DNA from 2 places in the Brevibacillus sp. MS2.2 genome. Region 2 is predicted to be linked to the other one. Evidence: riboswitches for the same ligand, from Rfam matches in the RefSeq annotation. Region 2 holds a riboswitch; the other holds the start of a gene.
The links. Region 2 has a riboswitch for S-adenosylmethionine ahead of HP568_RS08200 (homoserine dehydrogenase). Riboswitches for the same ligand answer to the same signal wherever they lie in the genome.

Region 1 (4,218 bases), on a different contig from region 2:
ACCAAGCGATCACGTTCCTCCGGATTTTGCAGACGATTCACGAGCTCCAGACCATCCATGGCATCTTTTGCGTATAAAACAATTCCACGGTATTCCGGTGCGATCCGGTTCGATGTGAACTTGCGCGTCAACGCCGCACCGCCTACCATCATCGGGATATCAATGCCTGCATCACGCAGGTCTTGTGCAGTAATGACCATTTGCTGTGCGGATTTTACCAAGAGTCCAGAAAGACCGATGGCATCCGGCTTTTCTTCTCTGCAAGCGGCAATCAGTTGCTCTGGCGGTACCTTGATCCCCAGGTTTACGACATTGTAGCCGTTGTTTGACAAGATAATTTCCACGAGGTTTTTTCCGATGTCGTGTACATCGCCCTTGACTGTCGCCAGCAAGATTTTCCCCTTGGCAGCGGCATCGCTTTTTTCCATGAATGGCTCTAAAAACGATACGGATGCCTTCATCACTTCCGCGCTCTGCAACACTTCTGCCACGATCAGTTGGTTTCCGTTGAACAGGCGACCGACCTCTTCCATCCCAGTCATCAACGGACCGTTGATGATCTCGAGCGGTGTGTATTTATCCAAAGCCAGCTTCAGGTCTTCCACCAGACCATCCTTGGAGCCTTCGACAACATAACGGGCCAAACGTTCCTCGAGTGTTAACGAGGAGACTTCCACACTGACTTCCTTTTTCTTTTGGCGATAAAATTCGGTGAAGGCCGCCAATGTCTCATCATTTGTCTCGAATAGAAGGGCTTCTGCCAGCTTTCTCTCGTCTTCTGGAATCGAAGCGTAGCGTTCCAGCTTTTCCGTGTTGACGATGGCGTAATCAAGCCCTGCGAGAGTCGTGTGATACAAGAAGACCGCATTCAGCACTTCCCGACCCGCTGGAGGCAAGCCGAAGGAAACGTTACTGACACCCAGGATCGTCTTGCAAGCAGGCATTGCTTGTTTGATCAAACGAATGCCTTCTACCGTTTCCTTTGCAGAGCCGATGTATTGTTCATCCCCTGTCCCTACTGGAAAGACGAGTGGATCGAAAATAATATCCTGTGGCTTTATTCCATACTGGTTGACAAGAATGTCATATGAGCGTTGCGCGACCTCCAGCTTCTTTTCGCGCGTGATAGCCATACCTGCTTCCTCAATCGTTCCAACGACAACGGAGGCACCGAACTTGTGAATAAGCGGAACGACTTCCTCAAATCGCTCCAACCCGTCTTCCAAGTTGATCGAGTTGAGAATGGCCTTCCCTTGTGAGTAGCGAAGTCCCAGCTCCATGACCTTGGCATCTGTCGAGTCGATCATGAGGGGCGCTTTTACTTTTTTCACGATGAACTGTAGGAATTTTTCCATATCTTCGTATTCATCACGGTCAGGATCAGCCAAGCATATATCGATGACATGTGCGCCTCGCTTTACTTGGGCCCGGGCAATATCGGATGCTTCTTCATAGTGACCAGCTGCAATCATTTCACGGAATTTTTTGGAACCAATGACATTGGTCCTCTCCCCTACTAGCAGGGGACGATTGTCATCTTCGACGTAAACGACCTCGATCCCGGAGACCGCGCTCAGCGTTTCTACGGCTGCACTGCGCGGCTTGCAGTCTTTCAATGCTTCTGCCATCGCTTGAATATGGTCAGGCGTTGTTCCGCAGCAGCCGCCAGCGACGTTTATCCAGCCCTGTTCAGCAAACGCCAGCATTTTGGAGGCAAGTCCTTGTGGCGTTTCATGGTAATGGCCGTTCTCGTCTGGCAAGCCTGCGTTTGGATAACAGCTAACCGCACATTGGGCAATTCCTGACAGTGTCCGCAGATGATCACGCATGAACTCTGGGCCTGTCGCACAGTTCAGACCGATGGAGACTGGCTTTATATGCTCCAAGGAGATGTAAAACGCCTCGATGTTTTGGCCCGCCAGTGTCGTGCCCATCGGCTCAATCGTACCTGACAGCATCACCGGGAGCTCCTGTCCAAGCTCTTCAAAAGCTTTGCGAATCCCAATTCCACCAGCCTTGACGTTCAACGTATCTTGCGAGGTTTCCAAAAGAAGAACATCGGAGCCGCCGAGAATCAGACCTTTTGCCTGACGATAATACGCCTCGACCAGTTCTTCGAATGTAACACCGCCTGTCAACGAAAGGGTTTTGGTCGTAGGTCCCATTGCACCTGCTACAAAACGCGGCCACTCCTCTGTGGAATAGGCATCCACCGCTTCTCTGGCCAAGCGAGCTGCCGCTATATTGATCTCAAGGTCTTTCTCCGGCACATCATACTCAGCCAAAACGATGGAAGCAGCACCAAACGTGTTTGTCTCGACGATGTCTGCGCCCGCCTCTAAATATTTCTCATGAATGGAACGGATCACATCTGGTCTGGTCAGGTTCAGGAGTTCATTACAGCCATCATAGGCTTCACCGCCGAAATCATCAGCAGTCAGGTTCGCCTGTTGAAGCATGGTGCCCATTGCACCGTCCAGAATCAGAATTTTCCGGGAAAGCTGTTCGCGAAAAGTTGGTTTCATTGACGTGCCCCTTTTCTCCCTAGCATCGGCTTATTCTCTGTAATTGGGTAAATAAAATAAAAAAATCCTCTTCTTTGAAAGAAGAGGATTTGTCAGCAGATACGAAAACGCCTGAGACATCCTCTTATCTTTCAAAGCACGTAGCTTTGCTGGAATTGGCACCGGATTTTTACCGGTTGCCGAGGCTTCATCAGGCCAGTCCCTCTGCCTCTCTGGATAAGAGTCGTACACTTGTCATTTAGTTGTTATGCGTAATGTCTTGAATGTTTGCAAGTATCTTAACACCCCCGTTGTCTCCTCGTCAATTGTGAATTGTCTATTTTTTACTGAGCCTCTCCTCTTACGCGCCCATTTTTGCCTAAGCTGGGCATCCGCCTAGTCCAATATCGGCATTCGTGTATAGACTGGAGTATAACGGAAAGGAGGGGAAACAAAGATGAGTACATCTTTCTGCGGTAACGGATTCTTCGGTGACTGCTTCGCAATCGTGCTCGTGCTGTTTATCCTGTTGGTTATTATCGGGTGCTCGTGTGACGACTGTTAGATAAGTGTGTAAAAAAGGCTATCCCAAAAGCCATCAGGAATGGCTGCGGGATAGCCTTTTTTTCTTGTTATTTGGTGATGATCTTGCCTGTCACGGCATCCAGAGTAATATATTTGCCCGCCAGCTTTTCGTCGCTCCACGGCACATACGCCAGCTTTGGTTGAGCTAATTTTTGCCCATCCACATCTTTCATCAAATAGACCAGCTTTAAAGGCATGACGCGTAAATACGCCTCAACAGCCTTGTCTTTCGAGACGATTTCGTCGGATGCTGGAAGCTCCACCAATTCGTGCGTCTCTCTGTAGTTTTCAAACTTTGTCACTTTGCCAGAAGACGGATCGACTGTTACTGAATAAGCCGCTTTTTGCCCGCGATCCTGTACTGGAATGCCATCCTTGCTCATGAGATATCTGAATTCCCATTCGCCCGATGACACAGGATTCGATTCGCCTGGCTGTATGACTTGCGCCAATTGCACTTCTTTTATGCCTGGATCAACGTATTTAGACAGAAAGGCAAGTGCAGCTTTCTCCGCTTGCTCGCGTTTGACTGTCACTGCTGCATCGGATCGCGGTGATCCCAGCCCGACGACACTGCCTGTTTCTGCAAGGACTTCTACGCCGATATACTTGTCATTTTTATCATTCCAGACGTATTCCTTGCGTCCGTCACGGTTACTCTCTCTATAGGTCGAGTCATCCACTTGTATGCCGAATTCCGCTTGCAGCAACGCTTTTGCCTCATCCTTGGAGCGAACCTTGACGTATTCCTTTGGAGATTCGATCGGATGTGCTTCCTTCGTATTCAACTGATCATAAGCAAGCCCGTTATCTCCCGTTCCATACACTATCTTGCCATTGGTCGCGTCGATATGCCACTCCGTACCATCTTCACGTCCTCTTTGCATGAAGGAAACAGCGGGTGTGTACTCCAGAATAGGTTGCCACTTCTCCCCTTGTCTTGATTCTGGCCGTATTCTCGGGTTCTGCACGTATCGAAGCTTCATATGCTCACTCAGCTCTTTGATGGCTTCCTCTTCTGACACAGCAGTCGATACATCCGGGTACTGCGACGGCTCGAATGTTTCGGGCTCCATCCTAAAAGATTGGACGTGGCCAGAGTCAGTTGTTATTATGCTAATTTCATCAG
Region 2 (4,218 bases):
ATCACCGAAACAGGTGTTGCTGCACAGAACAAGGCGTATGTCTACAAATCGTCGCCACTTGCTGTTCCTGCCATGAAAAACGCTGGGATTGATGTGGTGAATCTCGCCAATAATCACTCCATGGACCAAGGAGTTCCGGGATTACTGGATACCTTTGACGCTTTGGACAAAAACCGGATTGAATACGTCGGCGCCGGAAAGGATGCAAGCCGTGCCTATTCTCCTGTATTGATAGAAAAGAACGGCATCAAGATCGCGATTCTCGGCTTCAGCAGGGTCATTCCCGAAACGAGCTGGTATGCAGGGAATTCCCAGCCGGGTATGGCCGCTTCCTATGATCCTACGCTAGCAGTGAAAGCGATCCAAGATGCGAACAACCAAGCGGATCTCGTCGTGGTGATTGCACACTGGGGCAAGGAACGCTCCGATTATCCTGTCGATCATCAAAAAGAGTTGTCTCGTGCCTACATCGATGCTGGTGCAGATTTGATTGTTGGCGGTCATCCTCATGTCCTGCAAGGTTTTGAACGATACAACGAAAAATGGATTGCGTACAGTCTCGGCAATTTCATTTTCACACGATCAAACGAACCCAAGACTTGGGAAACGATGGTTCTGCAAGCAAGCTGTACGAAAAGTGGTGATTGTGAGCTGACGATGCTTCCGTTTCACGCAGAATTGGGACAAGCTGTACCCATGAATGAAAGCAACGGCGCTGCCCTGCTAAAACGCATTGAATCCATTTCTGAAAGGGTTGACATCCAAAGCGACGGGCGTGTACAGCCGCGTGCAAAAGCGGTGGAGACTGCCCCCTGACAAAAGAAGCCGTGTTTCTAGCTAACTAGAGATACGGCTCTTCTTCTTATGATTCCTCTTTCTTACGCAGATTCGATAATGGGGAAGCAGCGCACTTCTAAGCCAAAATCATTTTTCAATAGGGACTCGTGCTCTTCACTGATTCCTGTCACGATCAAACCTGCGCGCAAGACGCCTCCCAAGTCGAATTGGACTTTAAGTTTATGCACGTTGACTCCTGCCTGCTGAAGGAAATGCAAGACACGGTCTGGCGTAGCAGTATGACATGAGCCCTCCAGATAACACAGGACGTGTTCTTCCGAGTCCACCGTGACACCAGCTTTGGGAGCCGTTTTTTCTTTCCAGGTAGGATGCGGTGTGAATGGCTGTGTCAATAAATAGGCCAAATCCTCGACGACAGCACTCGCTGTAGGGAGCTCTCCTGCCCCTCTTCCTGTAAACAACAAGTCTCCCACGATGTTGCCGGATAGCTGTACAGCATTAAACGCGTCGTGGATTTGCGCCAACGGATGGCTCAGCGGAAGCATGGTTGGTTCAACAGATAGGCGAATTCCTTTCTCAGCTTGATAGGCCTGCGCGATCAGCTTGATCCGGTATCCCAGCTCGCTCGCAATCCGAATGTGACCTGCTGACAAATCTGCAATTCCTTTGCGAACAACATCTGCTAAAGGCAATGATTCTCCGTAAACAAGCTGTGCCAAGATATACAACTTGTACATAGCATCAAAGCCTTCTACATCCGAACGAGGGTCTGCTTCCGCATAGCCCAGCTCCTGCGCTTGCTTGAGCACCTCCTGGTAAGAGAGCTGCTCTGCCTCCATTTTCGTCAAAATGAAGTTCGTTGTTCCGTTGAGAATACCGCGAACGCCTTGAATATCGTTCGTGCGCAGGAACTGCCGGAGCACGCTCAAGATCGGGATGCCCCCTGCCACACTCGCTTCATAGGCAAGATGCACTTGATGCTGATTGGCCAAATCGACTAGCTCTGTTCCTTTTTTCGCCAAAAGTTCTTTGTTGGCAGTTACTACATGGCAGCCCTTTTCGATCAAAGCACGGACGTAGTCATAGGTAGGTTCTACACCGCCCATGACCTCCACCACGATATCCACATCGCTATTCAATACATCCTCAAAGTCTGTTGTCAGTAAAGTCGGGTCGATAGGAACCGCCCGCTCTTTTTCCGAGTCACGCACCAATGCCTTGACGATCTCAATTCGTTTACCCAGACGAGAAGCCAGCTTCTCCTGTTGTGAACGGATCGTTTTGATTACGCCTCCACCCACTGTCCCCAATCCCAATAATCCCACGCGTACCACTTCTGCACTCATCCTGACCACCCCATACCCCGAATTTTAGATAAAAAGAAAAGCCATCTTCGATAAGAAGAAGGCTTGTTAGCAGCTACTGCTCCTCCTCCTTATCTACCAGGACGTATATGTCCTGCAGGAATTGGCACCTTGTCACAAAATATGCGTGACGGTTGCCGGGCTTCATCGGGCCAGTCCCTCCACCTCTCTGGATAAAGAAAATATGAAATTGAAAAAAACCTTCTTCGCTAAGAAGAAGGTTCATCTACTAATGGAGTAACCCGCTTCTTATCTATCGAGACGAAACGTCTCGCAGGAATTGGCACCTTGTCGCAATATGCAACGGTTGCTGGGCTTCATCGGGCCAGACCCTCCACCTCTCTGGATAAGAACCATTTATGCTGTTGAGCTTTATTCTAAGAAATTCCAAGGCAAGCGTCAACAAAATTCTTTCTTTTCTGATTGCAAGCTGATTTGGCCAGGCTTTCTACCTCTTCCATACTGCAGCAAGTGCAATGAAACCCGCCCTCCTGGCATTCCTCAGGCAGCTCTTTTTCCTCGACATATCCGCACCATTGGCAAATCATAAGTTGCATCATCGCACGCCATAAGGAACCTGTTTCCCTCTATGAAATTGTCTATTCTCACTACTACCCTCAGATTTTACCTTATTTTTCCCTATTTTGTGAACATTGTTCGTGGGCCAGTAGCCATTCCTTTCGCCACAAGCCACCCGAATAGCCTGTTAAACTCCCGTTTGCTCCTATAATTCTGTGACAGGGTACGATGATGTTCAGCCGATTTTTTCCGTTGGCATTCCCGACAGCCCTCACCGCATTTTCCTTCCCAATCAACGCGGCTAGCTCCTTGTACGTAATCTTGTGCGCATAGGGAAGAGTGATCAATGTGTGCCAGACTGTTTTCTGAAAGTCTGTCCCTTTCATACACAGGGGAACAGAAAAGGACTGTCTCTCGCCGGAAAAATATTCGTCCAGTTGTTGCCGACAAACGAGGAGAGGCTCTAGGCATTTGTCTACTTGTTCAAGCAAAATGGGTTCGTCCCGATCTGTGAACATGATCGAACATACCCCGTCTTCTGTCCCACTGATTTCCAAGATGCCGAGTGGCGAAACATAATCAATTGTCTGTAATCTCTCCATACAAGACCTACCCTAGATACCGATCTTTCAAAATGGTTCTGTGGTGAGCTTCATGTCCAACAATCACATAGGCCAGCGTCCTTGCAGATAGCTTGTTTCCGTTGGCAAGTCCTGTACGCAACCACGCTTCTGGGGAGATTCCGCGAACCTGCGCGATGGTGGAAGCCCGAACAGCCTTATACTCTTCCACTAAATCAGAGAGGTCTCTTCGCTGAAAACACCCGTGTTCGACAAAAGCATTCTCATCAAAACCAACGAGGGGTGTCTGATCTCCTCTCGCGATTCTCAGCAAGCGATAGCTCATGATGCGTTCTGTATCGACGAGATGACCCAAAACCTCTTTTACCGACCATTTGCCTGGTGCATACCGATAATCAATTTGCTCAGGCGCAAGTGACGAAAATAATGCGACTTGCCTCTCTCCTTGTTGTGTAAGGATCGTTTGCAGATCCCCCTCCGGTACAAGTCCAATATAATAGTCAAAATATGCAGCGTATTCATCCTGCTCTGGTCGTTTGAGCATGCATTTCCCACTCCTCTTCATTCATTTTGGATAGACAAATTATACCACTATGCATCCTCAGCCAAGCATTTCTTGTCCAATACGAACGAACCCGCCTGATCTTCACAGGCGGGTGACCGTCACCATTATACGCTATGTAAGCCTTCAAACAGTAGGACCCTTGCCGGGGCTGCATCCGTGCCGATCAGCTTGAGTGGTGCAGCTACCAAAAAATACTCGCCTGGTGGGACCTCTCCTAGCCGCAATCCTTCCACGACAATGACTCCCGCTGCAAACAGCTTTTTATGTGTGGGGTGTCCTTCCTGGGCGCGTTCGATTCCAAGTGCATCGGTACCAATGCCCCGCACACCCAGCTCACTTAAATACTCTGCCCCTTCTTCAGACAGAAAGATGAATTCAAAAGAGAACGCCT

Region 1: linked by a shared signal. The riboswitch ahead of metH (methionine synthase) and the one ahead of HP568_RS08200 (homoserine dehydrogenase) in region 2 are both predicted to bind S-adenosylmethionine.

Annotation. Positions count from the first base shown of each region.
Region 1 covers NZ_JABSUZ010000004.1:123,744-127,961, reverse strand. Annotated here, with positions in the region: gene metH (methionine synthase) at 1-2,525, opposite strand, end outside; SAM riboswitch class I at 2,647-2,748, opposite strand; gene HP568_RS04925 (YjcZ family sporulation protein) at 2,962-3,069, shown strand; gene HP568_RS04920 (YcdB/YcdC domain-containing protein) at 3,137-4,218, opposite strand, start outside.
Region 2 covers NZ_JABSUZ010000007.1:50,351-54,568, reverse strand. Annotated here, with positions in the region: gene HP568_RS08205 (CapA family protein) at 1-816, shown strand, start outside; gene HP568_RS08200 (homoserine dehydrogenase) at 879-2,144, opposite strand; SAM riboswitch class I at 2,231-2,342, opposite strand; SAM riboswitch class I at 2,409-2,515, opposite strand; gene HP568_RS08195 (methylated-DNA--[protein]-cysteine S-methyltransferase) at 2,792-3,283, opposite strand; gene HP568_RS08190 (DinB family protein) at 3,291-3,806, opposite strand; gene HP568_RS08185 (cyclase family protein) at 3,932-4,218, opposite strand, start outside.